Regions from separate parts of the Mucilaginibacter gynuensis genome, predicted to be linked through region 2. Evidence: riboswitches for the same ligand, from Rfam matches in the RefSeq annotation. Region 2 holds a riboswitch; each other region holds the start of a gene.
The links. Region 2 has a riboswitch for cobalamin ahead of ABD894_RS04490 (TonB-dependent receptor plug domain-containing protein). Riboswitches for the same ligand answer to the same signal wherever they lie in the genome.
Positions count from the first base shown of each region.

Region 1: another riboswitch for cobalamin. It lies ahead of ABD894_RS01580 (TonB-dependent receptor plug domain-containing protein); the one in region 2 lies ahead of ABD894_RS04490 (TonB-dependent receptor plug domain-containing protein).
Region 3: another riboswitch for cobalamin. It lies ahead of metE (5-methyltetrahydropteroyltriglutamate--homocysteine S-methyltransferase); the one in region 2 lies ahead of ABD894_RS04490 (TonB-dependent receptor plug domain-containing protein).

Region 1 covers NZ_BAABFT010000001.1:371,616-382,257, reverse strand. Annotated here, with positions in the region: gene ABD894_RS01620 (GH92 family glycosyl hydrolase) at 1-70, opposite strand, end outside; gene thrS (threonine--tRNA ligase) at 411-2,336, shown strand; gene infC (translation initiation factor IF-3) at 2,338-2,904, shown strand; gene rpmI (50S ribosomal protein L35) at 3,040-3,240, shown strand; gene rplT (50S ribosomal protein L20) at 3,318-3,662, shown strand; gene ABD894_RS01595 (response regulator transcription factor) at 3,935-4,603, shown strand; gene ABD894_RS01590 (SRPBCC family protein) at 4,657-5,406, opposite strand; gene ABD894_RS01585 (DUF1572 family protein) at 5,513-5,959, opposite strand; cobalamin riboswitch at 6,092-6,297, shown strand; gene ABD894_RS01580 (TonB-dependent receptor plug domain-containing protein) at 6,390-8,402, shown strand; gene ABD894_RS01575 (DUF5074 domain-containing protein) at 8,417-9,490, shown strand; gene ABD894_RS01570 (DUF6580 family putative transport protein) at 9,550-10,122, shown strand; gene ABD894_RS01565 (SIR2 family NAD-dependent protein deacylase) at 10,201-10,642, shown strand, end outside.
Region 2 covers NZ_BAABFT010000002.1:274,564-285,205, forward strand. Annotated here, with positions in the region: gene ABD894_RS04450 (alpha-2-macroglobulin family protein) at 1-163, shown strand, start outside; gene ABD894_RS04455 (Crp/Fnr family transcriptional regulator) at 314-877, shown strand; gene ABD894_RS04460 (RidA family protein) at 1,003-1,392, shown strand; gene ABD894_RS04465 ((Fe-S)-binding protein) at 1,611-2,339, opposite strand; gene ABD894_RS04470 (MFS transporter) at 2,355-3,671, opposite strand; gene ABD894_RS04475 (alpha-L-rhamnosidase) at 3,775-6,471, shown strand; gene ABD894_RS04480 (DUF1801 domain-containing protein) at 6,576-6,944, shown strand; gene ABD894_RS04485 (hypothetical protein) at 6,975-7,466, shown strand; cobalamin riboswitch at 7,559-7,756, shown strand; gene ABD894_RS04490 (TonB-dependent receptor plug domain-containing protein) at 7,859-9,946, shown strand; gene ABD894_RS04495 (YncE family protein) at 9,946-10,642, shown strand, end outside.
Region 3 covers NZ_BAABFT010000001.1:438,791-449,432, reverse strand. Annotated here, with positions in the region: gene ABD894_RS01915 (MOSC domain-containing protein) at 1-592, opposite strand, end outside; gene ABD894_RS01910 (acyl-CoA thioesterase) at 675-1,058, opposite strand; gene metE (5-methyltetrahydropteroyltriglutamate--homocysteine S-methyltransferase) at 1,109-3,415, opposite strand; cobalamin riboswitch at 3,590-3,806, opposite strand; gene ABD894_RS01900 (OmpP1/FadL family transporter) at 3,938-5,416, opposite strand; gene ABD894_RS01895 (hypothetical protein) at 5,447-6,367, opposite strand; gene proS (proline--tRNA ligase) at 6,471-7,943, shown strand; gene ABD894_RS01885 (cystathionine gamma-synthase) at 8,082-9,221, shown strand; gene ABD894_RS01880 (TIGR02757 family protein) at 9,322-10,137, shown strand.

The sequences.
Region 1 (10,642 bases), on a different contig from region 2:
GCTGCGCCATGGCAGGCATCACCGTAATACTCCACAGCAATGCGACGATACATTTGAGTGTTTGGTTCATAAGATAGATTATTTGGCGATGCAATATAGTATATATGTATGTACATTTAAAAGGGGTTTTGATATTTTTTTAAGATGGGTTTCACCGCAGAGGAAACAGAGTATTTTGCGCGGAGTACGCAGAGATTATATAATTTGCATTTATTATATGAATTAATGCTATCAAAAGGCTCACAATTCTACTCAAGTCATACACTCTGCGTAAAACTCCGTTATCTCAGCGGTTAAAAAACATCGTTCATCCCAAATAAATTCCTATTTTTGCAGGATAATTTTACAGATCGCATTAGTAGGCGATCTACTATAAGTAATACATTTTAAACAATAAATCATAGTTGTAGATGATTAACATTACACTTCCTGATGGTTCCGTTCGTCAGTACGACAAGGGAATCTCTTCCATGCAGATCGCGCAGTCGATCTCCGAAGGTTTAGCACGTAACGTATTAGCAGCCGAAGTTGACGGCCAGGTTTGGGATGCCAGCAGGCCCATTGAAAAGGATAGCGCAGTAAAGCTGCTTACCTGGAACGATGCGCAAGGCAAATCTACCTTTTGGCATTCATCGGCCCACTTAATGGCCGAGGCGCTTGAAGCCCTTTATCCGGGTACTAAATTCGGTATCGGTCCGGCTATTGAAACCGGCTTTTATTACGATGTTGACTTTGGCGACCGTGAATTTTCATCCGAAGAATTTAAAAAGATCGAGGATAAGATGATCGAGCTGGCAAAGGCCAAATCGGAGTTTATTCGTAAACCGGTTAGCAAAGCCGATGCTATTGAGTACTTCACCGAAAAGGATGATGAGTACAAGCTCGACCTGATCAAAGACCTGCCCGATGGTTCAATTACCTTCTATTCGCAAGGTAACTTTACCGATCTGTGCCGTGGTCCGCATATACCTAATACCGGTTTTGTAAAGGCTGTAAAGCTGATGAGCGTTGCGGGGGCATACTGGCGCGGCGATGAAAGCCGTAAACAGTTAACCCGTATTTATGGTGTTACTTTTACTAAAGCCAGCGAACTTACAGAATATCTGCATTTACTGGAGGAAGCTAAAAAACGCGACCATCGTAAGTTGGGTAAAGAACTGGAGTTGTTCGCTTTTTCAGAAAAAGTAGGCATGGGCTTGCCATTGTGGTTGCCTAAAGGTGCCGCCCTGCGCGAAAAACTGGTTAACTTTTTACAAAAAGCACAGTCAAAAGCCGGTTACGAGCAGGTAATTACTCCGCATATCGGTCATAAAAACTTGTATGTAACATCAGGTCACTATGAAAAATATGGTGCCGATTCGTTCCAGCCGATAAAAACTCCGCAGGAAGGAGAGGAGTTCTTCCTGAAACCGATGAACTGCCCGCACCACTGCGAGATCTATAAAACAAAACCACGTTCCTATAAAGATCTTCCGGTTCGTTTTGCAGAGTTCGGTACTGTTTACCGTTACGAACAAAGCGGTGAGCTACACGGCTTAACAAGGGTACGCGGCTTTACACAAGATGACGCGCACTTATTTTGCCGTCCCGATCAGGTAAAAGAAGAGTTTAAAAAGGTGATCGATCTTGTATTATACGTATTTGGCGCGTTGGGTTTTGATGATTATACCGCGCAGGTATCATTACGCGACCCGGAAAATAAAGCTAAATATATAGGTACTGACGAAAACTGGGCATTAGCTGAATCGGCTATTATTGAAGCCGCTGCTGAAAAAGGTTTACCTACTGTGGTAGAAACAGGTGAAGCCGCGTTTTACGGACCGAAGCTTGACTTTATGGTGAAAGATGCCCTTGGCCGTAAATGGCAACTGGGTACTATCCAGGTAGATTATAACCTGCCCGAGCGCTTTGAGCTGGAGTATACAGGCAGCGATAATATGAAGCACCGCCCGGTGATGATACACCGTGCGCCGTTTGGTTCTTTAGAGCGTTTTGTGGCCGTATTGATTGAGCATTGTGCAGGTAATTTCCCGCTATGGTTATCGCCGGAACAGTATATCATTTTGCCGATATCAGAAAAATACGAAGAATATGCAAAAAAACTTTCTGATGTGTTAAAAGATTCCGATATTTGCGGGCTAATTGACTTCAGGGACGAAAAAATAGGAAGAAAAATTCGTGACGCTGAGGTTAAAAAGATCCCTTATATGCTCATAGTTGGCGAAAAAGAGGCCGCAGAAGGTGTGGTTTCGGTTCGTAGGCATGGAAAAGGTGATTTAGGAAGCATGAGCATTGAGGATTTTAAACAACAGATAACTAAAGAAATAACAGTATAACTTGGCATTAAACAGACCTTATAACAGAGGACCCAGGCCTCCCTTTAAGAAAAAGGAAGCCGAACATAACATCAATCAATTCATCAAAGCTCCGGAAGTACGCCTTGTAGGCGACAACGTTGAGCAAGGTATATTCTCACTAAGGGATGCGCTGGCAATTGCTGCCGAGCAGGAATTAGACCTGGTGGAGATATCACCTAATGCTGTACCTCCGGTTTGTAAAGTAACTGACTACAATAAGTTCATTTACGAACAGAAGAAAAAGCTGAAGGAGATTAAAAGCAATGCCAAGCAAACGGTTATCAAGGAGATCAGGTTCGGACCGAATACTGATGACCATGACTTTGAGTTTAAACTGAAGCATGCCATTAAGTTTTTGGAAGCCAACGAAAAGGTGAGGGCTTACGTACACTTTAAAGGCCGTGCCATTGTATACAAAGAGCAAGGCGAAATACTACTGCTTAAATTTGCACAGGCGCTTGAAGAAGTAGGTAAAGTAGAGCAATTACCTAAATTGGAAGGTAAACGGATGTTTTTAACCGTTGCCCCTAAAGGTGGTAAAAAGTAAATTGCTTGATGTGCAGATGCGTGGATATGCAGATGTACTGATGGTAAAAATGAAATAAGTTCGAGATCGAAAATTTGATATTCGGAATAAAAATAAAACGTTGCGAAAACGTCTAAACACAAATAAATAATAGTTATGCCAAAAATGAAAACCAATTCCAGTGCTAAAAAGCGCTTCAAGCTTACTGGAACAGGTAAAATTGCAAGAAAAAACGCATACAAAAGCCACATCTTAACCAAGATGTCAACTAAACGTAAGCGTAACTTAGGTCAGACCAGCTTAGTATCTGATGCTGACACCGGTAACGTAAAGCGTATGCTTTGTATCGGTAAGTAATTAAACAAATTTTTAACCAGGTATTAGAGTATTAAAGATCACCGTAAAGGGGCACTCACTACCAAAAACATCAAAAGATGCCACGTTCAGTAAACGCAGTAGCGTCGAGAAGACGCCGAAAAAAAATCATGAACCTCGCCAAAGGTTATTGGGGTTCTCGTAGCAAGGTATATACCGTTGCTAAAAACACAGTTGAAAAAGGTTTACAGTATGCTTACCGCGACCGTAAAACCAAGAAAAGAGAATTCAGAGCCCTTTGGATACAACGTATCAACGCAGGTGCCCGTCAACACGGTATTTCTTACTCTCAATTAATAGGTAAATTAGCCGCTAAAGAAATTGGTTTGAACCGTAAGGTATTAGCTGATTTAGCGATGAACAACCCTGATGCTTTCAAAGCTATCGTTGATGCAGTAAAATAATATCAGCATATTATTTAAAGAAGAACCCGCCCACAAGCGGGTTTTTCTGTTTTAAGGGTATTTGGCTTTTTAATCTTCCAAAATATTAATAATCAATATTCTGTTATGAGTTTTATTCTCATACTATTGTGCCTTTAATAATTTGTTAGTGTTTATGCTGAAAAATAAATAACTGATAATCAGTAGTTAAGTTATTTTCAGTAGTAGCTTGTATCAACAAATGCATTTTATTATTCATATTTAGAATAGTAGATCATATTAGCCCCTAAATAATGAATCTAAACCCAGATGCGCTGAGCAAAATTGATGATTTTGCTCCTTATGCCGAGTTAATGCCCTGTGTAGTAATGATTCACCAAATAGGCGAGTTCAACCTTGTTTACATGACCAGTAACGGACTTAAACTATTAGGCGTTACCTTGCTTGAATTGCAGGAAATGGGAGCGGGCTACTATCCTCGTTTCTTTAATATGGAATACATGGAAGGTTTGTTACCTAAAATGGATGCTTTGCTTCGTAATAACAGTACCGAAGATAGCTTTTCCTATTTTCAGCAGGTAAAATTACAGGGAAAAACTGATTGGACATGGCATATCACCTCCACCCGTATCTTTATGTGGGACGAAGCCGGTAATCCCACTTTAACCATTACAACAGCGGTGCCTATTGAACGTATGAAGTATGTGGAAGCCAAGGCCGAGAAGATATTGAACGAAAACCTGTTTCTTCGCCGCAACCTTGAGGCTTTTTCAACGCTGGGTAAACGCGAAAAAACAGTATTGAAACTGGTAGCTACCGGCAAATCATCACCCGAAATTGCCGATGAGCTATTTATATCGGCAGAAACCGTTCAAACTCATCGCCGTAATATTAAAATAAAACTGGGGATATCAAATGTAATGGAGTTTGCAGAATACGCGCGGGCTTTTGATTTAATATAAAAAAAGCATGAACGTATTAACGCCCATGCTTTTTGATATGATGATATTCTTTATTACGAGATCACTATAAATGTTTCTTCGCCCTCACCATTAATAGTGCGGGGTTCGTTATCGATATCCATATACTGTTTAAAGTTTTGTACATCGGTATTTACCATGTTCTTAAATACAGGGTTTAATACATGGGCTATACTTGCGCCAAAGCCGCCTGCCGGTGGTTGGTATGATATAACCACATCAACCAGTGTGCCGCCATCTTCAGTATCACGGAAACGAACCTTGCCTGCGTTATCAATAATTGAATCGGGCAACGAGCTCCAGCCGATCATATAACCCGGCTCATCTTTAACAATTTCAGCATCCCAGCTAACGCGGGCCACATTGGTTGGTAATTTCAACACCCAGTGCGAACGTTTGTCGTCCAGCACTTCAACACTTTCAAGGTGTTTCATAAATAGCGGCAGATTATCCAGCTTACGCCAAAAATCGTATACCTCATAACGAGGCTTGGCTACTGTAAACGATGAACGTATATTGATGTTCACGGCATCATCAGTAGTGGTTTTGCCAATTTTGGTATATAATTCGCAATGGCCTGTAACACCACGGGTTAACAGGTAGCCGCCTGCACCAATTTTCAAGATACTTGAAAATGGCGATTTAAATAGGTTTTTAAAACCCGAAAGACCCAGTTTTATACCACTTGCGATGGATATATATCGCTCGGGCCAGTTCAAATTTATAGGTTCATCGGTTGATGGGCCTTTGTAACGGTCGGTTACTGTTAGTGCTGTCGTTGTCATAATTTGTTACTTTAGGTAGTATATAATTAAAACAGCATACAAGGCGATGGGTTTTCTTTAAATGAAAATAATATAACCTTACTTATAAAGTAAAGCATATTGATAATCAATTATCCAATAAGCGGCGATGGTAGTTTATCTGCCCTAAGTGGTAGCCTAAATGCATAGCCAGGTGAACAAAAAAGTATTCGGTCGAAACGTCTTTTAAATGTATCTCGGCCGGATATTTTTCATTCAATTGCTCTTCCGAGATCATCTCGAAGGTATTCGCAATCATGATGATCGTTTGTTCTACCTTATCCACCAGTTCCGCGCGCGGCACATCTTTCAGCGCAAATTCATCCACACGGTTCCTCACATAACCCGTTTTGCCAAATTCCGCGCCTATGTAAGTGTTTAGGTTACCAACCAAATGCAAACAAAGGTTACCGGCAGTATTTAATATACTCTTTTCAATATACCATATCTTGTCCTCATTTTGGTAAGCCTCTATCTCTTGCTTTAGCTTTTCAAGGTCGCGGATGAACAATTTTTTCAGCGTGTCTTTTATCATATATCTATTATATGGCTTGTTTTAGTTAACTAATAACAATGCAAGATTGTTATTTTCTATCTTACTGTTGGTATTGCAATTTAAACTTTACGTGATTTTTAGTAAACAATATTGATTTACCAATGCATATTGTACTTTTACAAATGCTTTGGTTTTGGCATGCGCACATTTGCATGCTAAATTAAAAGGGAATACAGTGTAAATCTGTAACTGTCCCGCAGCTGTAAGCTCCGTTAAATTATTGCCCTGTTCAAATATGGTCACTGTTTGTAAGCAAACGGGAAGGCCGGGTAAAAGAGGAGCATAGTCAGAAGACCTGCCATAGCACAATACTTATTCGAAGCTTTCGGGGATTGAAGCTTGAATGCGCGTAGCGGCTTTTAAAGCCTGTACCTGCTATTTTTTATCCCCATAATAAATTTGTCGCCAATTGAAAAGCACGGTGTATATCTGTAAACAAATACGGTTATCTAAATGGGTAGCCCTGTTACTGGTATTGTACGGTGCCGATAGTTACGCGCAAACAGATACCACTAAAAATCTAAAGGAAGTAAAGATCAATTCATCCGCGGCGCCCAAAGTACAAACATTTAGCCCGGCGCAGCAGGTAACCGCTGCCGACTTTAAAAGGTACAGTGCCTTTAACGTTGCCGATGCCGTACGCAATTTTGCAGGAGTAAATGTGCGCGATTATGGGGGTATAGGCGGCTTAAAAACAGTATCGGTACGGAGCATGGGTGCTAATCACACTGCTGTGCTGTACGATGGCGTTCAACTTACCGATGCGCAAAACGGACAAATAGACCTCGGTAAATTCAACCTGAATAACGTACAGGAAATAGCCTTGTACAATGCCCAGCCACCTGAAATTTGCATGACTGCCCGCGCTTTCGCTTCGGCGAGTGTGTTGAGCATTAAAACGGTAAGACCAGGGTTATCTGTCGATAAACCCTACCAGGTACAGTTGGGATTAAAAGGAGGGAGTTTCGGGTTGATCAATCCTTACTTACAGTGGCAGCAGCGGATAAGTGATGACTGGTCGTTCATTGTTAACAGCTACTATCAAAAAGCCAACGGGCGTTATAAGTTTAAGGTTGATGATGATGCTTCAGATACTTTGGCAATTCGTAAAAACAGCGATATAGCCATACATCAAGTTGACGGCGCTTTGTATTGGGCAAAATCAGACAGCAACCGTTTCCATATCCAGTTCAATTATTATAATAGCGAACGCGGTTTGCCCGGCGCGTTTATCTATTACGTAAACAACTCGTATCAGCGTTTGCGTAACGAGGATGTATTTGTACAGGCGGGGTACGAGCGTGTTTTTACCAATGGCTTTCATTTGTTGTTAAACACAAAAGCTTCACGTGGTTATCAGCATTACCTCGATACTTCTTTTGTGAATACCAAAGGCGAGTTAAGCGAACACTACACGCAGCGTGAAATTTACCAGTCGGTATCATTAGCATACCGGATATTGCCGGAGTGGGAAGTTTCCTATTCCTCGGATGGATCTGTGGCCGATCTTAAATCGGACGTTTATGCCTATGCCTTTCCAACTCAATTGCAGTTATACAATGTATTGGCTACTGATGTAACGTTAGGTAAGTGGCATTTGCAGGGCAATGTGTTGCACCGCTACATCGGTCAATCGGTTAAGGAAGGCAAGGCTCCGCCATCGCGGTCGGCTTTTTTGCCAACGGTGATGTTATCGGTACAACCCTTTAATAAGCAAAACCTGCAATTGAGGGCATTTTATAAACGGATATTCCGTAACCCTACTTTCTCCGAAGAATATTATTACACTACGCTACCCAGGGTCATCAAGCCCGAATACACCAACCAGTACAACTTTGGTTTTACGTATAGTAAGGTGGTGAACAGCCTGATTGATTATGTAACCTTTACTGCCGATGCTTATTACAACAATATAACAGATAAGATCATTTACCTGCCGGGGCGTTCGGCCGAAATACCGGCGGTGATCAATTTGGGCAAGGTGGATATCAAAGGACTGGATGTTAACCTTAAAAGTCAGCTAAACCTCGCGCAAAATTGCAAGGGTATTTTCTCGGTTGCGTATACCTATCAACGTGCTCAAAACGTAACCAATCCGTCTGAGCGTATCTATCTCGATCAAATTCCGTATACACCAAAACATTTACTTTCGGCAAATGCGGGAGTGTTGTATAATAAGCTGGGAGTATATTATAATCACACATTTTCGTCGGTAAGGTATACCAGTAATAACATTCCCGAATACATGATACCTGCTTACAATATCAGTGATGCATCGGTAGTGTATAATTTTACTTATGGCAAATTACCGGTATCCTTATCTGCCGAAGCCAATAATTTATTTAACAAAAACTATTCGGTTATAAAGTATTATCCAATGCCGGGGCGGTCGTTCAGGCTTACGTTTCAATTAACAATTTAATTCATATAAATAACATGAAAAATTTGAAGATCAATTACTTACTTATTTCTATAGCGTTGTTAAGCGCACTATCATCATGCCGAAAAGGGAAGAATGATGTGGTGCCCGATCAGCCAACGGCGGAACGTGCCGGGGTGTATATTTTAAATCAGGGCGGTAGCGATGGTAAGGGTTCATTGAGTTATTATGACTATACGCAAAAGAATTTATCGGCAGATATATTTAACGATGCCAACGGCCGGGCAATAGGTAATACCCCTAACGATATGGCCACCTATGGCGCTAAAATGTATATTGTGGTAAACCGCTCGGGCACGGTAGAAGTGGTTAATCCTAAAAATGCCAAATCAATAAAACAGATCAAATTTGAGGATAAGGGCGCTGCACGTGAAGTGCGTTACATCGTTTTTAATAAAAATAAAGCTTTTGTAACCTGTTCAGATGGTAATGTGGCTGTAGTTGATACCGCTACGCTCACTATTGAAAAATACATAGCGGTAGGCCGCAACCCCGAACAGATGGCTATCAGTAACAATAAATTATACGTAGCCAATTCCGGCGGATACAGTTTCCCCAATTATGATAAAACAGTGTCGGTTATTGACTTAAATACGCTTACCGAAACAAAGAAGATAGAAGTACCCATTAACCCTGTAAGTGTAATTGCGGATGCTTACGGCGATGTGTATGTAATATCGATGGGTAATTATATTGATGTTTCACCATCGTTCACACGCATCAGTAGTGCTGCTGATAATGTAACCTCAACTGTTGAAACAAGTGTTGGTTATGGAAATGTAATAACCATAAATGGCGACTTAGCCTACATTATTGGCGGCGACGGCAAAATAAAAGTATACAATGTGAAAACGGAAGCAATAGTGACCGATAACTTTGTTACCGATGGCACCGCTATAGTTGCCCCTTATGCTATAGAGGCAGACAAGCAAACCGGCGAGGTATTTATTACCGATGCAAAAGATTACAGCAGCGCGGGCGAGGTATTTGCCTTTACTAAGGATGGTAAAAAGGAATATACGTTAGAGGTTGGCATAAGCCCCGGTAAAATATTGTTCATAAATAAGTAGTGGCCGGCTGTTTTCTATTTAAAGTATAAATGAGTAATTTCGCTTAATATTCTTTTAACATGTCGGTACAAAAAATGAATGCCCGTAATACGGTATTAATATTAATGATATTAGGTGCAGCAGCCATGCGCTTTGTTACTTATCAGGTGCCTTTTTTAAGCAATTTTACTCCGGTAGGTGCCATAGCCCTATTTGGCGGTACATACTTTACCGATAAGTGGAAAGCCTATTTAGTGCCCTTAACCACGCTTTTTATAAGCGATACGGTGATCAACTACCTGTATTCATCAAGGCTTGAGATAGATTACTCTTATTCGTTTTGGGTGTATTTGAGTTTTGCTATTATGGTGTTTATTGGCACCTTAATTAAAAAGGCAAGTGTAGTAAATGTAAGCCTGGCTTCTTTGGCATCTGTAATTGTATTTTGGTTGCTGACCGACTTGCCATGGTTAATTCCGGGTATGTACCCTAATACTTTAGGCGGATATGCTACTTCTTTATACAACGCGATACCTTTTCAACGCAATATGCTGCTGGGCGATTTCGTTTTTGGGGCGATATTGTATGGCGGCTTTGAAATAGCGAAGAGCAAGTTCGAATACCTGCGTAGTCCGCGCGAGTTGGCTTTATAAAATTTGTAAATGATATTTTTGAAGCGACCGCCCCACGAAGCGGTCGCTTTTTTTGTGGCTAATATTTAACTTGGCAATATGAAAAACATAGTGATCCTTACCGGTGCAGGCATCAGCGCCGAAAGCGGTTTAAAAACATTCAGGGATAGCGACGGCCTTTGGGAGGGATACAATATACAGGACGTAGCCACGCCCGAAGCCTGGGACTGGAACCCGGTAATGGTGCAGGATTTTTATAATGAACGCCGTAAATCGGTATTAGCGGCATTGCCCAATGCAGCCCATTATGCGCTGGCCAGGCTGGAAGAGAAATATAAGGTTACTATCATCACCCAAAATATAGATGACCTGCACCAGCGCGCCGGTTCAACCAATGTAGTACACCTGCATGGCATCATCACCCGGTCGCAAAGCAGCATCGATTCAAAGCTTACTTATCCTATTGATGGCTGGGAATTGAAGATGGGAGAGCTTTGCGAATTAGGCTCGCAATTGCGTGCCCACGTGGTATGGTTTGGTG
Region 2 (10,642 bases):
TACCTATTTCAGCCTGAACGCAAACCAGGAAGTAACCTATTATGTAATGCTCAACGCGGCTTATGCAGGTACCTACTTCCAGCCGGCAACCTATTGCGAAGCCATGTACAATTCATCTATAAATGCCTTAATAAAAGGCCAGTGGGTTGAAGTGATAAAGTAATAATTTCACCGATAAATCAAAAAGAGCCTGTATCGTTCACAATGATACAGGCTCTTTTATTTGCACTAAACCGTAGCTATTGAATCACCAATGATAAGCATCAAATAAATAATACTATCTTAACTTTGTGAGCATTTGTTAAAAAACTCCATGCACGATAAATTAAGGGAACATATAGAAAAGATAGTGCCGCTTACTGATAAAGAATTCGCGTTTGTGAGCGACCATTTTTCGTATAAAAAGTACAGGAAACACCAGTTTTTGATACAGGAGGGCGATACTGTAAAATACCATTACTTTGTACTGTCCGGACTTTTAAAGCTGGTATATACCGATGATACAGCTAAGCAGCACATTGTATCTTTTGCCATGGAAGATTGGTGGGAAAGCGATTTTTATGCCTATTATACCCAAACTCCGGCCACCCTGTCATTAGAGTGTGTTGAAGATACCGAGGTATTGTGCCTTTTGCTCGAAGACTATAAAAAACTATGCGACGGTCTGCAAAAGATGGAACGTTTCTTTCTCGAAAAGGCGAATTTCGGTTTTCTTGGCGCGCAAAGGCGCATTATATCATGGCTTACATCAAACGCTAAAGAGCGTTATGAACAATTGCTTAAACAATCACCATCCCTTATTCAGCGTGTACCTAAAAGTCTGCTGGCCGCCTACCTTGGTGTTTCGCGCGAAACATTGAGCAGGCTATCGCCTTGATGTGATAAACATCACTCCATAATCGTGAGGTTTGTCAACAGGCTATTCCGGCTGTTATCTTCAACTTTGCTGTGTAAATATTAATAATGTGCCTGTTACCGGCACAAACAATAAACACAGTAAAAATGGAAAAGAGAATCATCAATCCCTGGGAATGGCAGGATAAACGCAGTTACGTACAAGCTGTTGAAGTAAAAAATGTAGAAAGTACACTGTACATTTCGGGCCAAACGGCAATAAGCGCCGACGGTATATCAAGCGATGAAGATATGAAATCGCAATTGATCAAGGCACTGCAAAATCTGGAGCAAGTGATCAGCGAAGCGGGTTACGAATGCAAAAACATTGTACGCCTGAACATCTATACCACCGCTACCCATGAGCTTTGGCCCCACTTCAATATTTTTCAGGACTGGATAGCCAAACACGGCATTCAGCAAGCGCTTACTTTGTTAGAAGTGAAAAGCCTTTTTGAAACTTTAAAAGTTGAGCTGGAAGCTACGGTGGTGAAGTAACGGGTTCATCAGGTATAAAAAACTTGTTATTTCGAGGAACGAAGCAATCCCGTAGCTATCTAATCCGACCTGTATAGTTCGCGATTGCTTCGTTCCTCGCAATGACACATAACCGTTTATTTTTGCCCACTCAATATGCCAGTAGCAAAGTCTAATTAATCGAATATGTATAGTTCGCGATTGCTTCGTACCTCGCAATGACATATTTTTCTATGTCGCTATATATTCCCCCAACCATTAGCCAGTACATCGGCTAAATGATAGGTTTTAATGGGCAGATTATTACGATCGATATAGGCTTGCAGGTGCAGCAAGCATGAGGCATCGGTGGAGATGATATAATCGGCGCCGGCGGCAATGGCATTATCTACCTTTTGCTGGGCCATCGCGGTAGCTATAGCCTCAAACTTAACCGCGAAACTACCACCGAAGCCGCAGCAGGTTTCGTTATCCTTAAGGTCGACCAATTCGAGACCTAACACTTTTGACAACAGTTGCCTTGGTTCTTCTTTAATGTGGCATTCGCGCAGGGCGCTGCAACTATCGTGGTATACCGCACGACCGTCAAGCTCCGCGCCAAAATAGTCGTACTGCAATATATTTACCAGGAAATCAGACAGCTCGTAGATATTACTTTGAATAGTACGGCATTTGTTATGCTCCACCGTATTGGTGAACAGGTCGTTATAGTAATTTTTCACCATACCGGTGCACGATGCCGATGGGGTAACGATAATGCTATCTTCCTGAAAATCATTTAAAAATTTACGGCCTACCGTTTTGGCATCATCCCAAAAACCGGCATTAAAAGCAGGCTGACCGCAACAGGTTTGGTTAGGGTTAAATGCAACGCTGCAGCCCGCTTTTTCAAGCAGCTTAACGGTATTAAATGCCGTATCGGGGTACAGCTGATCAACAAAACATGGTACAAATAACTCTATCTTCATTCCCCACAAATAATTTTAAACGGCACTGATGTCCGTGCTATCGGCACCCTTTTTCTCGGCTTTCAATAAAGAAAACAACAGTATCAAACCTAAGAAAAAGAAACCGCTCAATGTTAATACCGAATTGCGCATGCTGCCGCTAAGCTCTTCAATAAAGCCAAAACTAAACAAACCGCCAACAATAGCAAGCTTTTCGGTAACATCATAAAAGCTGAAGAACGAAGCAGTATCGGTAATGTTTTGCGGTAAATATTTTGAATAGGTAGATCGCGAGAGTGATTGTATGCCCCCCATCACCAAACCTACCAATATAGCCAGCGTGTAAAACTGCATAGCCGTTTGTATAAAATAGGCCAGTACACAAGCTATCACCCAAAAGAAAACCACGGTGATCAATACCTTAACGTTACCATACTTTGCAGATAAACGCGACATAAGATTTGCCCCTACTATGGCTACCAACTGAATGATCAATATAATGGTGATCAGCTGTGTTTTATCCAGCTTTAACTCTTTAGCGCCAAAGCTTGTAGCCACCAGCATAACGGTTTGCACACCCATAGAGTAAAAGAAAAATGCAGGTAAAAAGCGTTTTAACAGCGGCATACCCTTCACTTTTTTAAATACTTTGGCCAGCTCTATAAAACCGCCTTCTATAATATTATAATTATGTACCTGTACATTGGGGCTGCCTTTTGGCAATACTTTGAAAGGGATCTGGGCGAAACCTATCCACCAAAGGCCTACCAATAAAAAGGAAAGCTGCGCGGCCGTTTGCCCTGTAATACCAAATGTTTTGGGCGACAGCACAAACGCGAAACAGATCAACTGCAACAACACGCTGCCTATATAACCGAAGGTAAAACCTTTTGCACTCACTTTATCCTGCATATCCAGCGTGGCAATTTCGGGCAGGTAGGAATTGTAAAATACAAATCCACCGCAGTAACCAATGGCAGCCGTGGCAAAGCAAATTACGCCTAGTTCTAAATGGTTGGCATCAAAAAAGAAAAGCAATCCGCAGGATATTGCCCCTATCAGCGTAAAGAATTGCATGAATGCCTTCTTGTTACCGCGATAATCTGCAATAGAGGTTAAGATGGGCAGCAGCAACGCGATCACCAGGTAAGCGGCCGCCAAAGCGTAATCAGATAGCGCGGTATTAACGAACGTGCCGCCAAAAAATTTCACCTTATCGTTATTTCCGTTGGCGGTAATGGTTGCATAATACGCCGGGAAAATGGTAGAAGTGATCACCAGGTTATAGGCCGAGTTAGCCCAATCGAACATGGCCCAGGCGCGGATAGTCTTTTTGTCGTTTTTAGGTTGCATCGCGCTTTAAAAGTATGTAAAATTTGTTAGTTACAAAAAGAAGACAGTAGGGGTTGCCATTTCATGATTCATTTAATTATTTTACGAGATATTATATCCTCTAATGAAATTTACAAAACCTGTACTTCTACTACTTTCTCTTTTACCGGTTATTTCAAGCACCAACACCTTTGCGCAGTCGGCATGCAAACCTGCTGCACTCAAGTGCGAATACCTGGTAACCCCTTTAGGCATTGATGCCCCTCACCCGCGTTTAACATGGCTATTGGCCGATTTAAGGCAGGGAGCCCTGCAAAAAGCCTATCAGGTTTATGTGGGTACCGATTCGGCCGAGGTAAGCCGTGGTAAGGGCGATGCCTGGGAAACCGATAAGGTATCATCTGCCGCCGGCCTGGTTGCCTACAATGGTAAAACGCTTAACGCCTTCACAAAATACTACTGGCGTGTGGATGTTTGGGATAAAGAAGATGTACGCAGTTCATCGGCGGTAACCTCGTTTGAAACCGGTATGGGCACCATGCGTAACTGGCAGGGCACCTGGATCACCGATGAGCATGATATGAAAACCAAACCTGCTCCTTATTTCCGCAAGGTATTTGAGGCGGGTAAAAAGATAAAATCGGCACGTGCATATATCGCGGTAGCAGGTTTGTATGAACTATCTATCAACGGGCAAAAAATTGGCAACCACCGGTTAGACCCTATGTATACCCGGTTTGACCGCCGCAACCTGTATGTTACTTATGATGTTACCGCGCAATTGCAAAGCGGCAAAAACGCTATCGGCGTATTGCTGGGCAATGGCTGGTACAACCATCAATCTACCGCGGTGTGGGATTTTGATAAGGCCCCATGGCGCAACCGCCCTACCTTCTGCCTCGATCTGCGAATCACCTATGAAGATGGATCGGTAGAAACTGTACAGTCGGACAGGTCGTGGAAATCATCATTGAGCCCGGTAATATTCAACAGCATTTACACTGCTGAGCATTACGATGCCCGCCTGGAGCAAGATGGATGGAACACGGTAAACTTTGATGATGCCAAATGGAAAGGCGTGATCATCCGTTCGTCGCCGTCAAATAACATCGTATCGCAAAGCATGCAGCCGGTGCGTAATGTGTTAGAGATACCTGCAACAACCTTTGTTAAATTTAACGATACCGCTTACCATTATAACCTGGGCCGCAATATATCGGGCGTGAGCAAGATCACCGTTAAGGGTGAAGCAGGTACCGTTATCCGCCTGCGTCATGCGGAAAGATTGTATGATAACGGTCGTGTCGATCTGTCGAACATTGATCAGCATTATCGCCCTGTGGGCACCGAAGACCCTTACCAAACCGATATTTTTATACTTAGCGGCAAAGGCGAAGAGACCTTTATGCCTAAGTTTAACTACAAAGGTTTTCAGTATGTTGAGGTAAAGGCCAGCAAACCAATCAAGCTCGCCAAACAAAACCTGGTAGGTTATTTTATGCACAGCGATGTAGAGCCTATTGGTAACATCAGTACCTCAAACCCGGTAGTGAACAAAATCTGGAGCGCTACCAATGCCTCCTACCTGTCTAACCTGTTTGGCTACCCTACCGATTGCCCGCAGCGCGAAAAGAACGGCTGGACAGGCGACGCGCAAATAGCCATTGAAACCGGCTTATATAGCTTCGACGGCATTACCATTTACGAAAAATGGCTGGCCGATCATCGTGACGAGCAGCAGCCGAATGGTGTGTTGCCTTCTATTATCCCTACAAATGGCTGGGGCTATGAGTGGGGTAATGGACCTGATTGGACCAGTACCATCGCCGTTATACCATGGAATATTTACTTATTTTATGGTGACAGCAAGATACTGAGCGACAACTATGACAACATTAAACGTTACGTTGACCATATTGACGAGCAATACCCAACCGGACTAACTACCTGGGGGCTTGGCGACTGGGTACCGGTAAAATCAAAATCGCCGGTTGAACTTACCTCATCGGCTTATTACTTTGCCGATGCTACCATACTATCAAAAACAGCCGCCATTTTAGGCAAAACCGCCGACGCTGAAAAGTACGAAAAACTTGCACAAAAGATCAAGAACGCGGTAAACGCCAAATACCTCAACCCAACCACTAACCTATACGGTGCAGGCACACAAACCGAATTGAGTGTGCCTCTGTATTGGGGCTTAGTACCTGCCGACGTAAAATCGCAGGTGGCTGCCAACCTGGCCAAACGTGTGGAATTTGACAAGTTCCATTTGGATGTGGGGTTATTAGGAACGAAGGCTATACTGAACGCGCTTGGACAGAACGGATATACCGATGTAGCTTATAAAGTGGCTTCGCAGGAAGATTTTCCATCATGGGGATGGTGGATTGTTAACGGCGCTACTACGCTTTACGAAAACTGGAACATCAAATCGAAATATGATATATCGCTCAATCACATCATGTTCGGCGAAATTGGCGCGTGGCTGTACAAAGGCATTGGCGGTATCTTCCCTGATGAAACACAACCGGGCTTCAAAAACGTATTGCTGAAACCACATTTTGTGCCTAATCTGCAAAACTATGAGTCGTCGCATACAGGTCCTTACGGAAAGATCACCTCATCGTGGAGGCGTAAAGGCAAGGGCGTTAGCTATACCGCTGTAGTACCGGCAAACTCAACCGCTACTATTTATTTCCCGGTAACAGCAGGTCAGCAAGTTTATCTGAGCAACAAAGTAGTAAGCACTACCGATTTCGCTGTCGACACCAAACTATATAAGGTAGAAGCCGGAACGTATACTTTTGAGATAAAGTAAACTAACACATCAATATTTTGAAAGGGCGGTGAAGTATCACTGCCCTTTCTTATTTTGCGGAACTGTGATTAGTGCCAATACACTTATATTGCATTAAATTAGCCATGATAAACGCAGCCGACAACTTCTATCTCCAAAAAGACGAACCCATAAAAGGGTGTTTACTGGCCCTGCGAGAGATCGTACTAAAGCAAGACCCGCTTATCACCACCGCCTGGAAGTATGGGATGCCTTTCTTTTGTTATAGGGGCAAAATGTTTTGCTACTTGTGGGTACACAAAAAGCACGGGCAGCCTTATATAGGCATAGTAGAAGGCACGCGTTTGGAACATCCCGAACTCATCATCGAAAAGCGTTCGCGAATGAAGATCATGCTGTTTGATGCGGAGCAGGATCTGCCAATAACCACCATCGAAGCCATATTACAGGAGGCGCTTGATCTTTACAGAAATGGCGTTATCTTTATAAAATAAAGCTTAAACCTGAACACCTGAAGCAATCAAATGAACAGCATAAATATCTTTAAAATAAAAAACAGACCGTATAATTTATTGGCTTTGGTTGCATTAATTCTTTTGGTTTCGAGCTTTTTGCCCTTAAAAGATAGTTTTGATGTGAACCTGCATGATGCCTATTTCATCATTTCAACAACATCATTTTGTTATACATTGGCGGTGGTGCTGCTTTTAATCTGGACTATATACTTCATCGTTAACCAAAGAACATTATCAAATAAACTTACATGGGCGCATACAACAAGCACCCTATTGCCGGTAATAGCATTTTTAATACTATTATGTTTAAAAACAATGCTTCCCGATACTCCGGTAGACCGATCTTTCTCACTTGAAGAAAGTGCGCAATTATTTTCTGTGATGGATCTCATCACTAAAACAGCACTAATCACCCTGATCATTTTTGGGATAGGGCAAGTAATTGGTGTGGTTAATATATTGGGCGGCTTGATCAAATCGTTGCGGGTTAAACAATCCTAATGCCCTCCGGAATACCGGAGTCAATTCGTCATAATATCCTCGCGATTTCCTTCTCCACCGATAATCGCATTACAAAATCACCAATATTTATGTAGATTTGCAGCGCTTTTGGTTCCCGGTACAATTTTCAGTACCCGGATTAAAAGGGAATCCGGTGTAAATCCGGAACTGTCCCGCAGCTGTAAGCTCCATACAACCAAAGTCCATTCTTAAGTCACTGTGTGCTGCCGCGCATGGGAAGACGGACAAGGGGAGCAAGTCAGAATACCTGCCTCAAGCTTTACTATTTCATAGCTTTCGCGGATAGAAGCTGGAATGAGAATACTTTTCGTGTATTTCATTTTTAGGTGTACCAATTCGGTTTGCTGTGGGTAATTAACTCACAACACACAATGGAATTATCAGTACGTAACACGCTGTTGAAGCGCGTTTACTGTAGTTTTGGCTTATATTTCGCCCTTGTTTTTACAATGGGCATGCTATTGTTTTCCCCTTTTGCATCGGCCCAAAACACCTCAGTAACTGATACTATCCGCAGGGACACTACCAAAGGCCGATTGCTCAACCAAGTTGACATCCGCGGTACCAATAAAAATGACCGTAACACATCATCCACACCATTACAAACCCTTAAAGGCAGGCAATTAGAACGCCTGAACAGTTTTTCAGTAGGTGATGCCATACGTTTTTTTACCGGGGTACAGATAAAAGATTACGGCGGCATCAGTGGCTTAAAAACTGTTAACGTGCGTAGTTTGGGCAGCAACCACACGGCAGTATTTTATGATGGCGTACAGGTAGGCAATGCCCAAAACGGACAGGTTGATCTGGGTAAGTTTTCGTTGGAAAATATTGATGAGATCTCCCTTTACAACGGCCAAAACAGCAATCTTTTTCAACCCGCAAAAGGTTTCTCGTCGGCCAGCGCTTTGTACATTCAATCTAAACAGCCGCAATTCAACGCGGGAGAGCACACCAAACTGAAAGCAGGTTTTAAAAGCGGCTCATTCGGGTTGATTAATCCATCTATACTATGGCAGCAAAAGCTGAATAACAACGTAAGCAGCAACATCAGCGCCGAACTCACCAAAGCTGACGGACGCTATAAGTTCAGGGAAACCAACAGCGTATACGATACTACAGCGGTACGAAACAATACCGATGTGTACGCCCTGCGACTGGAAGGCGGCCTCAACGGAAAGATTGCCGACAGTACAACATGGTCGGCAAAAACCTATTATTACCATTCGGCACGTGGTTTACCAGGTCCTATCATCGGCAACAAATTCAACTATACCCAACGCCAGTGGGACGATAACTTTTTTGTACAGGGCAATTATCGCCACGCATTCAGCAAGCATTACAGCCTGCTGCTTAATGCCAAGTACGCGCACGATAACATGCGCTATCTCGATCCGGAAGCGCCGCCCGTGATTAGAGCGGATACAAGCCTTTTGGAGAACAATTTTCAGCAGCAGGAAATATACATTTCTGCCGCCAACCAGTACCGTGTTACCAATAACTGGAAGTTCGTTTTATCTGCCGATTACCAGTGGAACAAGCTCGATGCCGATCTGGATCACTTTGCTTACCCAACCCGAAACACTTTGCTTACCGCCCTTGCTACACAATTACGTCTGGGCAGGGCAAACCTGCAAGCAACCTTGTTGGGTACTTTTATAATCGATAAAGTAAAGCAGTTTGTATCGGCAGGTAACAAGCAGGAATATACCCCAAGCTTTACAGCCACATGGCAACCATTTGAAAACACCGGCCTCCTATTGAGGGCTTTTTACAAAAGCATTTTCCGGATGCCTACCTTTAACGATCTCTATTATACCGTTGTGGGCAACTCGCTGCTAAAGCCCGAACGTGCCAAACAATGTAACATCGGCTTCACCTACAACCTGCCGGTGAGCGGGCGTATTTTAAAAGAAATATCCGTACAAACCGATGCCTATTACAACCGTGTAACCGATAAAATTGTAGCCATTCCCACAGCAAATCTCTTCCGGTGGACGATGTATAATATTGGTGTAGTGAACATTAAAGGTCTGGAGATAAACACCCAAAGCACGTGGCAACTATCGCGCACGGTAGTGTTAAATGCGGGGCTTAATTACACCTATCAGCAGGCACTTGATGTAACCGAGACTGAAACTTATTACGTACCCTATATACCGCTGCATAGCGCCTCGCTGCTGTTGGGTGCCGACTGGCGCAAATGGACTTTCAATTACAGTTATCTGTACACCGGTTCGCGTTACAGCCAAAAAAGTAATGCCGCCAACGGAAACGAAAACTACATGGAACCCTGGTATACCCATGATGTGGCCATAGCTTATAATACCCCGCTGTACAAACACAACCTGAAACTCTCCGCCGAAATAAATAATGTACTTAACCAGGACCGCTACATCGTGCAAAACTTCCCGATGCCGAGGCGTTTCTACCGTTTTAAAATAAGTATTGATCTGTAATGATGATGAAATATAACAACGTATTACTCCGCTATACCTACCTGCTTGCAGTGTTGCTGTCGATAACGCTGATGAGCGCCTGCCGTAAAGAGCATAGCGTTACCCCCGAGCAAGAAACCACCCTGTTTACTCCCGACCCGGCCAACACACTTAAAGGTATGTACCTGCTTAACGAGGGCAACATGAACATGAACAAGGCCTCGTTAGATTATGTTGATTTTACAACCGGGATATACCGCAAAAATATTTATGGCCAGGCTAATCCATCGGTAGTGAAGGGCTTGGGCGATGTGGGTAATGATATAGGCGTTTATGGTTCAAAACTGTACGTGGTAGTCAATGTATCTAATAAACTGGAAATTCTCGATGTAAAGACCTCCAAGAGCATCAAGAAGTTAGATATTATCAATTGCCGCTATGTTACCTTCCATAATGGTAAGGCTTATGTGAGTGCTTATTTAGGCAAGGTTGGCGACCCTAAAGCCCCCAATGGCATAGTGGCCGAAATTGATACCGCTACACTGCAAATAACACGGCAGGTAATCGTTGGCCGCCAACCCGAAGAAATGGCCATTGTGGGCGACAAGCTGTACATCGCCAACTCGGGCGGGTATAGTCCGGCTAAGTATGAAAGTACCGTATCTGTTATCGACCTTAACTCCTTTACCGAAGTAAAACGCATTGAAGTCGCCATTA
Region 3 (10,642 bases), on a different contig from region 2:
TAATGTCAAAGCTTTTCAATATATCCTCATGATAAGGAGCCCCACCAGTAAATACGATGTTAGGCCGAAAGCGATCCATCGGCAATGCTTCATCAATCCGGCTGTTCAGGTCATCAAGCGATGCCTGGCCGATGAGCAGGAAAGGGTAGCCATCGGAAAAAGAAGTGATCTCGCCATCGCTGGTGTATTTTTCGTCGGTTTTGCGGTGGCTGTCATCGGGCATGTAAACCAGGCGGCAGCTTATCTCCAATACTTTACTAAACCAGGCGTCAACTTCATCACTTACATAAACAGCGCTACAGGTATCATCCCAAACGGTTACTTCGCAGCTTTCGTTAACTACAGGAACAAAAGGGATAAAAACGTTTTCTCCTGTGGTTTTGTGGGTAACGCGCAAGCCTGTATCCTCAATACTTACACCCAATAAAGCCATTTGATGAAACTCACGTTGCGATACAAAGCGGTTATTGGCATCTACCAGCATCCAGCGGCGATCATGCTCCAGGCCGCGATCTGTCACCACGGAGTTGTCGAGTGAAATTCCGCCTAACGACTTGATAGGGTAAGTGTATATGGCGCTTATGCTAAGCATTGTTCGTGTTGGAATTGTTTAAGATGTAAAAATATCAAACACAATTGTTTTTATTAGCGTTCATTAGCCTTAAGTTGACGATTTATATCACCTTTACCGGATTCTTATGCTCATCAACCGCCACAAGGGTAAACGTGCCGGTGATGGCTTTCTCGCGAAACTCTGAATACATTTCTTCAATATAAATATCTACCGATACCTTTAAACTGGTATTACCTACATGTATTACACGGGCTACCAATTCAATAATGGTACCTGCCGGGATGGATTTGTTGAAGTCGATACGGTCTGAAGATACGGTAACCACTCTGCGGCGACTGAAGCGTGTTGCGGCTATAAAAGCTACCTCGTCCATCAGTTGCATGGCCATGCCGCCAAATAAGGTATCGTAATGGTTGGTTGTATTAGGGAAAACTGCTTTAAATATTCTTGTTTCTGATTGTTGTATTCTTTCTTCAATATCCATGGGCGCAAAGGTAAAAATACCGTGCACTTGAGGTGCACGGTATTGTAAAATTAAACAGTTTCGGGCTGTGTGGTTTTTTCGCGGGCCTGTTTGGCCGCGTCAACCATGTTTTTAAGCGCCTGTTGGGTTTCGGGCCATTTGCGGGTTTTGAGGCCGCAATCGGGGTTTACCCATAGGTTTTGTACAGGTAACAGCTTAGCCGCTTTTTCAAGCAGGCTTACCATTTCATCAATTGTAGGCACCCTTGGCGAATGTATATCATATACACCCGGACCAATTTCGTTAGGATACTCAAAGTTTGAAAAAGCGTTCAGCAGTTCCATTTGCGAGCGTGAGGTTTCTATTGTTATCACGTCGGCATCCATGGCAGCAATATTGGTGATAATGTCGTTAAACTCGCTGTAACACATGTGGGTATGGATCTGCGTTTCGTCCTGCACGCCACTCGCCGAAATGCGGAACGCGCGGATAGCCCAATCAAGGTAGGCAGGCCAGTCGGCTTTGCGCAGTGGCAAACCTTCGCGCACTGCGGGTTCGTCAATTTGTATTACGCCTATGCCTGCTTTTTCAAGCGCCACCACTTCATCGCGAATGGCTAAAGCAATTTGATTGGTTGTTACCGAACGCGGCTGATCATCACGCACGAACGACCATTGCAAAATGGTGATAGGGCCTGTAAGCATGCCTTTCATCAACCTGTCGGTTTGCTGTTGGGCAAAGCTGCTCCAGCGCACGGTCATATCTTCGGGGCGACTAACATCGCCATAAATAACCGGCGGCTTAACGCACCTGCTGCCGTAGCTTTGTACCCAGCCATTCTTGGTGAACAGAAAACCATCCAGTCTTTCGCCAAAGTATTCTACCATGTCGTTACGTTCAAATTCGCCGTGTACCAGTACGTCAAGGCCAATTTCTTCCTGCCAGCGTATGGCGGCAATTGTGGCCTGTTCAATGGCAGCATCATATTGTTCAGCGGTTATCTCCTGTTTTTTTAGTTTTGCCCTCAGCTGACGGATATCATCAGTTTGGGGAAACGATCCAATGGTAGTTGTAGGGAAGAGTGGGAGTTTAAAACGCTGCTGCTGCAATTGCTGACGTACCGGGAACGCGCTTTTACGCTCGGCATCGCTATCAGTAATAGCCGCCACACGATCTTTCACGATAGTTTTGTGTATTAAGGTAGATTTTTGACGTGCCGCTATAGTCTGCTGATTAGCAGTTAACAGTTCGGTATTGCCGTTGGCTATCTGGTGCAGTTCCTGCACTTCGTGTAGTTTTTGTTTGGCAAAGGCCATCCAGTTTTTAATTTCCGGGTGGATCTCGGTTTCCTGGTCAAGATCGAAAGGCGTGTGTAATAACGAGCACGATGGCGCTACCATCACCCTGTCGGCACCAATGGCCTCAACAGCCCGGTTAATCAGCACCAGCGATTGGGTATAATTGTTTTTCCAAACATTACGTCCGTCAACCACACCTAATGATAGTATCAGGTTATCGGGCACCAGGGCCAATACTTCTTCCAGTTGTTGCGGAGCCCTTACCAGGTCGATATGCAGGGCATCGACAGGCAGGTTAACGGCAAGCTGGGTATTATCAAGCAGGCCTTCAAAATAAGTGGCTACTAAGAGTTTGACGCCATTGCATTGTTTGGCAATTTCTTGGTAAGCGTATACGTAAGCCTCTTTTTCTTTCTTGCTTAAATCTAACGAAAGAAAAGGCTCATCCAGTTGTATCCATGTAGCGCCATAGCTTTTTAGCTGGTTAATTACCTCAACATACACGGGTACCAATTTTTTGATCAGGTCGATCTTTTCAAAGCCGCTTTCTTTTTCTTTACCCGCCAACAGGTACGATACCGGGCCTAACAGAACAGGTTTAGCCGCCTTGCCTGCAATTTGGCGGGCATGGTTGTATTCGGCATAAATTTTCTCTGAAAATACCTTGAATTGTTGATCGGCCGTAAACTCGGGTACAATGTAATGGTAATTGGTATCAAACCACTTGGTCATTTCCATGGCGGTAATATCCAGCCCGTCTTTTTGATAACCACGTGCCATAGCAAAGTACAGGTCGAGCTCGTTGTTGTTAGAAACGGACGATAGCACAGGTGTATACCGTGTTGGTATCGCGCCAAGCAGCAGGCTCATATCAAGCACCTGATCGTAATAGCTAAAATCGTTAGAAGGTACCAGGTCGATACCCGAATTAAGCTGTAATTGCCAGTTTTCTTCCCTGATCTTGCGTGCTACCAGGTTAAGTTCTTTCTGATCAATTTTGCCTGACCAATACTGCTCGCAGGCTTTTTTGAGTTGTCGGTGGCTGCCCATACGTGGGTAGCCGAGGTTGTTTTTGAGCATACGCATAAAACTTTAGTTAAACATTAAATTGATTTTAATGCTCCTTACGTTTTCGGTATGCTTTCGGTAATTTGGGATAGAAACGGCTACACGGCAGCATACAGCACCCCAATTGTTGGGCGCCATAAAGGTTCCGGGTAAGTCCGTTGACTAAGCTTCAATCGCGAAAGCATTGTCTTTTTTACAGCAGTGGCAAGTATCCTGGCTTGTTTTATTATTAAAGGCCTTCCCATTTGCGCAGGGGCAAACAGTGACATAGTATTTAACAATTACGGGGATAGGGTATAAGCCCAAACCCGTTAAAACTTACAGTTGCGCGACAGCCCGTGATTTACACACGGTTCCTTTTTAATACCGGAATTAACCGGTAACCTCTGTTGCTGGAAGATTTTTCTTGTAAAGAACGTTTCGTGGCAAATATATCCGTTTAGCTTTTACCAATCAATAGCGAATAGGTAAGTACTTACAAAAAAGGCCCGCTGTAGTACACAGCGAGCCTTTAAATAGTTAGTTATAAGTATTTTAGAACCTGTACGATAAAGTGAGATATAAGTTATCGTTAGTCTTTTTCAAGAATGACGCAGGGCTTGCATCGCCAATTTCGTAAGGATATATGGTTTGTGAACCTGTGATATGCGCGTAGGTGGCATCAACAGAATAAGGACCCGAACGGAAACCTATACCGCCTGAAGCTGTTTTAATTGACGAACCAAAATCGCCCCTGTTAGGGTTGCCTTGTACGCCATAACCGCCACGCAGATAAGCAAAACTGCTTAAACGTGCTTCAGCACCAACGTGCGCGTTAACAGTACCTTTATATAAACTCTTAATGTTATTATTATCATCGGTACTGTTGTAGCTGTCGTTACTCATCAACTTGGCCGATGAATAATCAACATACTCCACATCGCCCGATATAAAACCGAATTGTTTTATAAACACGGCTAAACCACCGGCTACTTTTAATGGCGTACGGAAATCGTATTCTAAAGGATAATTTTCACCGTCCTGGAAAGTATTTGAACCTATTATGCGGGTATCTAAACGCTCGGCGTAAGAATCCTGCATGTTATACCAGGTTGGTGATGTGAAGTTAAAACCTAACCTTACAGCTTCAACCGGTTTATAGATCATACCTAATTTCAGGTTAACGCCTGTTCCTTTAGTATATTGATCTTGTGTAAATACCGAAGTGAAATTGTGGTTTACGTCGTTGCCGTTTTCAAGTAAGGAAACATCGCCGTTTTCAATAAAGCTGGTGGTTGAGTTATACCTGATGCTGGCAATACCAATAGCACCGCCAATGTACAATTTGTTACTGTAGTTAGCACCCAAAGCCAGGTTAAACTCCGATTGACTGCCCGTACGGGTTATCGTTCCATTCTGCATTACATTATTGTTGCCACCGGCAATAACATTACTGCGGTATTCAGAACTATTAGCGCCTACCGAATAAAGATCTATCAGTTTTTGTCTGTACGCCCAATCGCCTAACAAGTCATCAGCGCTGTTATTGGCCCTGTTAGCGTAATAATCACTTATTGAGCTGGCGTTGTTATTAGCACCGTAGCTTACGTTCTCGTAAAAATCATTAGTACGGGCGTAGCCTAAACCAAAGTTAACGCTGAGCCAACCTTTGGTTTTATCGGCATTACTATTATTAAGGCGCGAATAAAATACCGCGGCAACATTGTTAAGGTTCCCTGTATTTTTCTTATCCGCCATGGTACTGCCTAAATACGTCGCCTTGGTTTTTTGCATGTCATATTCAGGCGTAAGGCTGATCTCTGATTTGGTAAAGAAACCTAAACCGGCAGGGTTGCCGCTTACCGAACTTAAATCGCCGCCTATCGCAGTACCAGCACCACCAATTGCCTTTATGCGCGCGGTTGACCCGTTTAATGTTTGCGAAAAACGGATAGCATCCTGCGAATATTGGGCATAGCTATTTTTGGAGATCGCTACTATAGCGATCATGCTTAATATATATCTGATTTTCATAAATATAGTGTGAAGAAGCTTTAGATTAAATTATGGTCTAACCGGGCGTCCGCCGCCACCACCGCCACTGCTGCCACCGCCGCCTCGTGAACCACCGCCTGAATTGCTTGATGGTGCCGGAGCAGAACGCTCAACCTGCGGTTGATAGCTTGGTGTTTCCCTGGTAGGGCGTGTTACACGTGCATCGGTATTTGGGTTTCTGCCATTGGTTGCGCTTGGGCGGCTTGTAGCTGTACCATTGCTACCGGTTCCGCTAAGCCTGTTTGGCCTGTTAGGGTAGTAGTTGTTATCGGTACGGCCATAACCTGCTGCATTTGGCCGGCCATTGGCTAAAGCGGTGCCCGGTCTGCCTGTACCGCGTGATGGGCGGGGAGTACCCGAATTGCGATAAGCAGAGTAGATGCCCCAATATGGATAACCGCCGTAGCCTGTACCCCAGTATGAATAGCCTAAACCGCCATAGCCGTATCCGTAAGGATAACCACCATAACCAAAACCACCGTAGCCCAAGCCAAGGTTCCATCCCCAGCCGCCGTATCCGTAGCCATAACCAAGGCCAAAGCCTCCGCCATAACCGTAACCGCCGTATCCAAACGCGCTGTTAAACGGTCCGTAACCATAATACAGGTTATCATAGTAACCGAAAGGAGAGTAGTAGTTGAAACGGTTTATACGCGAGGCGTAATCGTCGTAATAGTAATATTCGTCGTCGGTAGCATAATAATCATCCTGGTAACCATCGGTAGCGTAACCTACGCCATCCCCGTCGCCGTTATCACCCTCATCACGATAAACAGGTCGCTCGGCATATACCGGCGCGTTGCCCGCTTTAGCTTGCGTATTATACACATCGTCGCCGTCGCTTTGGTTTGATGCAAGCTTTGTAGTAGCACAGGAACTCAGCGCTATAGCGCCAATTAACATGATTCCTCTCGTAATATTACGTTTCATTGATATGTTTAGTAAAATGTTCGAACCCAAATAACCGATAAATTTATAAATTTGACGGCACTATATAATAATAGTAAGGTCAAATTCTATTCCAAATATAAAAATGAGTAAAGGTATTATTAGTAAAGACGAAGATTATTCGCAATGGTTTAACGAGTTAGTAATTAAAGCTGATCTTGCTGAATATTCACCTGTGCGGGGCTGTATGATCATTAAACCTTATGGATACTCCATTTGGGAAAATATGCAGGCCGTACTGGATAAGATGTTCAAAGATACAGGACACAGCAATGCTTACTTCCCGTTATTAATACCCAAATCGTTTTTTTCAAAGGAAGCCAGTCACGTAGAGGGCTTTGCCAAGGAATGCGCGGTTGTTACTCATTATCGCTTAAAGAACGATGAGAACGGACAAATTGTTGTAGATGAGGATGCAAAATTGGAAGAAGAATTAATTATTCGTCCAACATCCGAAACCATCATCTGGAATACCTATCGTGGCTGGATACAATCGTACCGCGATTTGCCTATTTTGGTGAACCAATGGGCCAACGTAATGCGCTGGGAAATGCGAACACGTATGTTTTTACGCACCAGCGAATTTTTATGGCAGGAAGGGCATACCGCCCACGCGACAGCCGAAGAAGCGATAGCCGAAACCGAGCAAATGCTGGGTGTATATGCCGATTTCGCTGAAAATTGGATGGCAGTACCGGTGGTTAAAGGTCGCAAAACCGCTAACGAACGTTTTGCAGGCGCTTTAGATACTTACTGTATTGAAGCTTTAATGCAGGATGGTAAAGCGTTGCAGGCCGGTACATCGCACTTTTTAGGGCAAAATTTTGCCAAAGCTTTCGATGTTAAATTCACCAGTAAAGAAAATAAGCTCGATTACGTTTGGGCTACCTCATGGGGGGTATCAACCCGTTTAATTGGCGCGTTAATTATGGCGCACTCTGATGACGCGGGTTTGGTGTTGCCTCCAAAACTGGCACCTATACAGGTAGTTGTTGTGCCTATTTACAAGCACGACGAAGAACTGGAAAACATTACCGCTTATGTTGATGCTTTAAGTAAAGAGTTAAAAAGCAAAGGCATTTCAGTTAAGTTCGATAAACGCGACACCCATCGCCCGGGTGCAAAGTTTGCCGAGTACGAATTAAAGGGTGTGCCGTTGCGCGTAGCTATCGGCAGCCGCGATATGCAGAACGGTACGGTAGAACTTGCCCGCAGGGATAACAAAACCAAAGAAACGGTTAACCAGGAAGGTTTGGCCGGCCATATAGAGCAATTGCTGGAAGAAATTCAGGCCAATATCTACAAAAAGGCATTTGATTTCCGTGCGGAGAATATCACCGAGGTTGATACTTACGATGAGTTTAAACGCCTGTTAGACGAAAAACCGGGCTTCCTGTCGGCGCACTGGGATGGTACGCCGGAAACAGAGCAACGCATAAAAGACGAAACCAAGGCTACTATACGTTGTATCCCCTTAGATAATAAACTGGAAGACGGAAAGTGTATTTTAACAGGTAATCCGTCAACACAGAGGGTACTTTTCGCAAGAGCTTATTAATACGAGTTGTGGGTTGTATGTTGTAAGTTGTAAGTAATGGAATTGGAGAGGTAATACATTGCCGGCAATTACATTATGTGCTTACAGCTTTGTGGTTAACATACAACTTACAACACACAACTTACAACATACTAAAGAATGAAATTCGCAACTAAAGCAATACACGCAGGGCAGGAGCCCGATCCAACTACAGGCGCTATCATGACGCCTATATACCAAACATCTACCTACTGGCAAAAAACGCCGGGCGATAATAAGGGTTATGAATACTCGCGTGGTACTAACCCTACCCGCAAAGCGCTTGAAGATTGTCTTGCAGCATTGGAGAACGCGAAGTTCGGTTTGGCATTTTCGAGCGGTATGGGTGCTACTGATGCGGTAATGAAGTTACTGCAACCCGGCGATGAGGTAATTACCGGCGATGATCTGTATGGTGGTTCATACCGCATTTTTACCAAAATATTTGCTAACTATGGTATCAAGTTCCATTTCATCAGCTTTGCTGATCCTGAAAATGTAAGGAACTATGTGAACGAAAATACCAAAATGATATGGGTGGAAACGCCAACCAACCCAACCATGCAAATCGTTGACATTGAAGCGGTAGCTAACATAGCCAAAGAGAAGAATGTGAAACTGGTGGTTGATAATACATTCGCATCGCCATACCTGCAAAACCCTATCGACCTTGGCGCTGATATTGTAATGCATTCGGTGACCAAATATATCGGTGGTCACAGTGATGTGGTAATGGGCGCGTTAATGCTGAACGATGAAGAACTGTATAAAAAACTATGGTTCATTTATAATGCCTGTGGCGCTACACCCGGCCCTATGGACAGCTTTTTGGTATTGCGAGGTATAAAAACCCTGCACCTGCGCATGAAAGCGCATTGTGAGAACGGCCGTAAGGTTGCCGAATTTTTGAAAGATCATCCGCGTGTGGCAAAAATATATTGGCCCGGTTTTGAAGATGCTCCGGGGCACGAAGTGGCTAAAAAGCAAATGCGCGATTTTGGCGGCATGATCTCCATCACCCTTAAAGATGCTACATTAGAAGACACCTTCAGGATAGCCGGTTCATTTAAAGTATTCTCATTGGCCGAATCATTAGGCGGTGTAGAATCGCTGATCAATCACCCGGCCACCATGACACATGGCTCTATCCCTAAAGAGGTCCGCGAAAAAGTTGGCGTGGTGGATAGCTTGCTGCGCTTAAGCGTAGGAGTGGAGGATATTGACGATCTGCTGGATGATTTAAAACAAGCTTTGGCCTAAGCTTATAATATTTGTGTCATTGCGAGGTACGAAGCAATCTCGTCGTATGTGTTACTACGACGCGGCTTTGTACCTCGCAATAATGTTTAAATAGTGTTGCATGATAGATAATCTCAAAGTATTCTTCGATTCAAAAGTAGCGCAATACAACCGCCCCGATTTTATTACTAATGATCCGGTTTGTATACCGCATTTGTTTACTAAAAAGCAGGATATCGAGATCATGGGCTTTTGGGCTGCTACACTGGCCTGGGGCCAAAGGGTTACTATCATAAAGAAGTGCAGGGAACTGATCGCGCTGATGAACGGCGCACCTTATGATTTTATCATGAATCATGAGGATCTCGATCTTAAAAAGCTGCTTAGTTTCAAGCATCGTACTTTTAACGACATAGATACGCTGTATTTTATATCATTTTTCAGGTATCATTACAGTAATTATAAATCGCTGGAAGACGCGTTTATACCCCCCGGCCCCCTGAAGGGGGAGTTGTTGAGCAGTCCGAATAGTATGGCCGTTAATTCTGCAAATGGGGGAGTAGAGGCTTACCTCAATTATTTTCGCTCGTACTTTTTTTCGCTGCCCGATTTTCCTCATCGCACTAAAAAGCATGTATCGTCGCCCTCGCAGAAATCCACCTGCAAACGCCTTAATATGTTTTTGCGTTGGATGGTGCGTAAGGATGATAACGGTGTTGATTTCGGGATCTGGAACCGCATTAAACCTTCGGAACTGATATGCCCATGCGACGTGCATGTTGACCGTGTGGCGCGCAAGCTGATGCTCATCACCCGCAAACAAACCGACTGGCAAACCGCTGTTGAATTAACCGCCCGCCTCCGCGAGCTTGACCCTGCCGATCCCGTAAAGTATGATTTCGCTTTGTTCGGATTAGGGATAGAGGAAAAGTTTTAATATTTTCCCGGCTTTGTATACCCTGCTTTGTATGGCTGATAATTTATCTGCCTTAACCTTTGCTTAATTAAGTGTTAAAACTGTATTTATTATAATACTTTATTGATACTTATTTACAGGTGTTTTTTATGTGTTAAATTAACGTTAAATAATGTTAAAAACTATTTACTGTCATGTTATTGTGTAAAATGATAACAGTTTTATATATTTACATATTATCTAACCAATAATAAACCTATATAAGGCATGTACCACCCCCGGTATATGCCTTTATTTTTAATATTTAAAATGATCAGGCTGATACTATATTAACAAACAGCCTTTAAGAAACTGATTTAACTTTTACCTAATTGAGTTGCCGCGACGAAAAGGAGTGGAGGCGAGCCGGAATAAAATAAGGAGTAGTTGAGATTTGTATATACCAGTTGTTTAACCGCATGTTTGGCTTAGTGTAAATTATTTTTTGTAAGCTATTGTATTTGTGAAACTTAAATGGTTATATTTA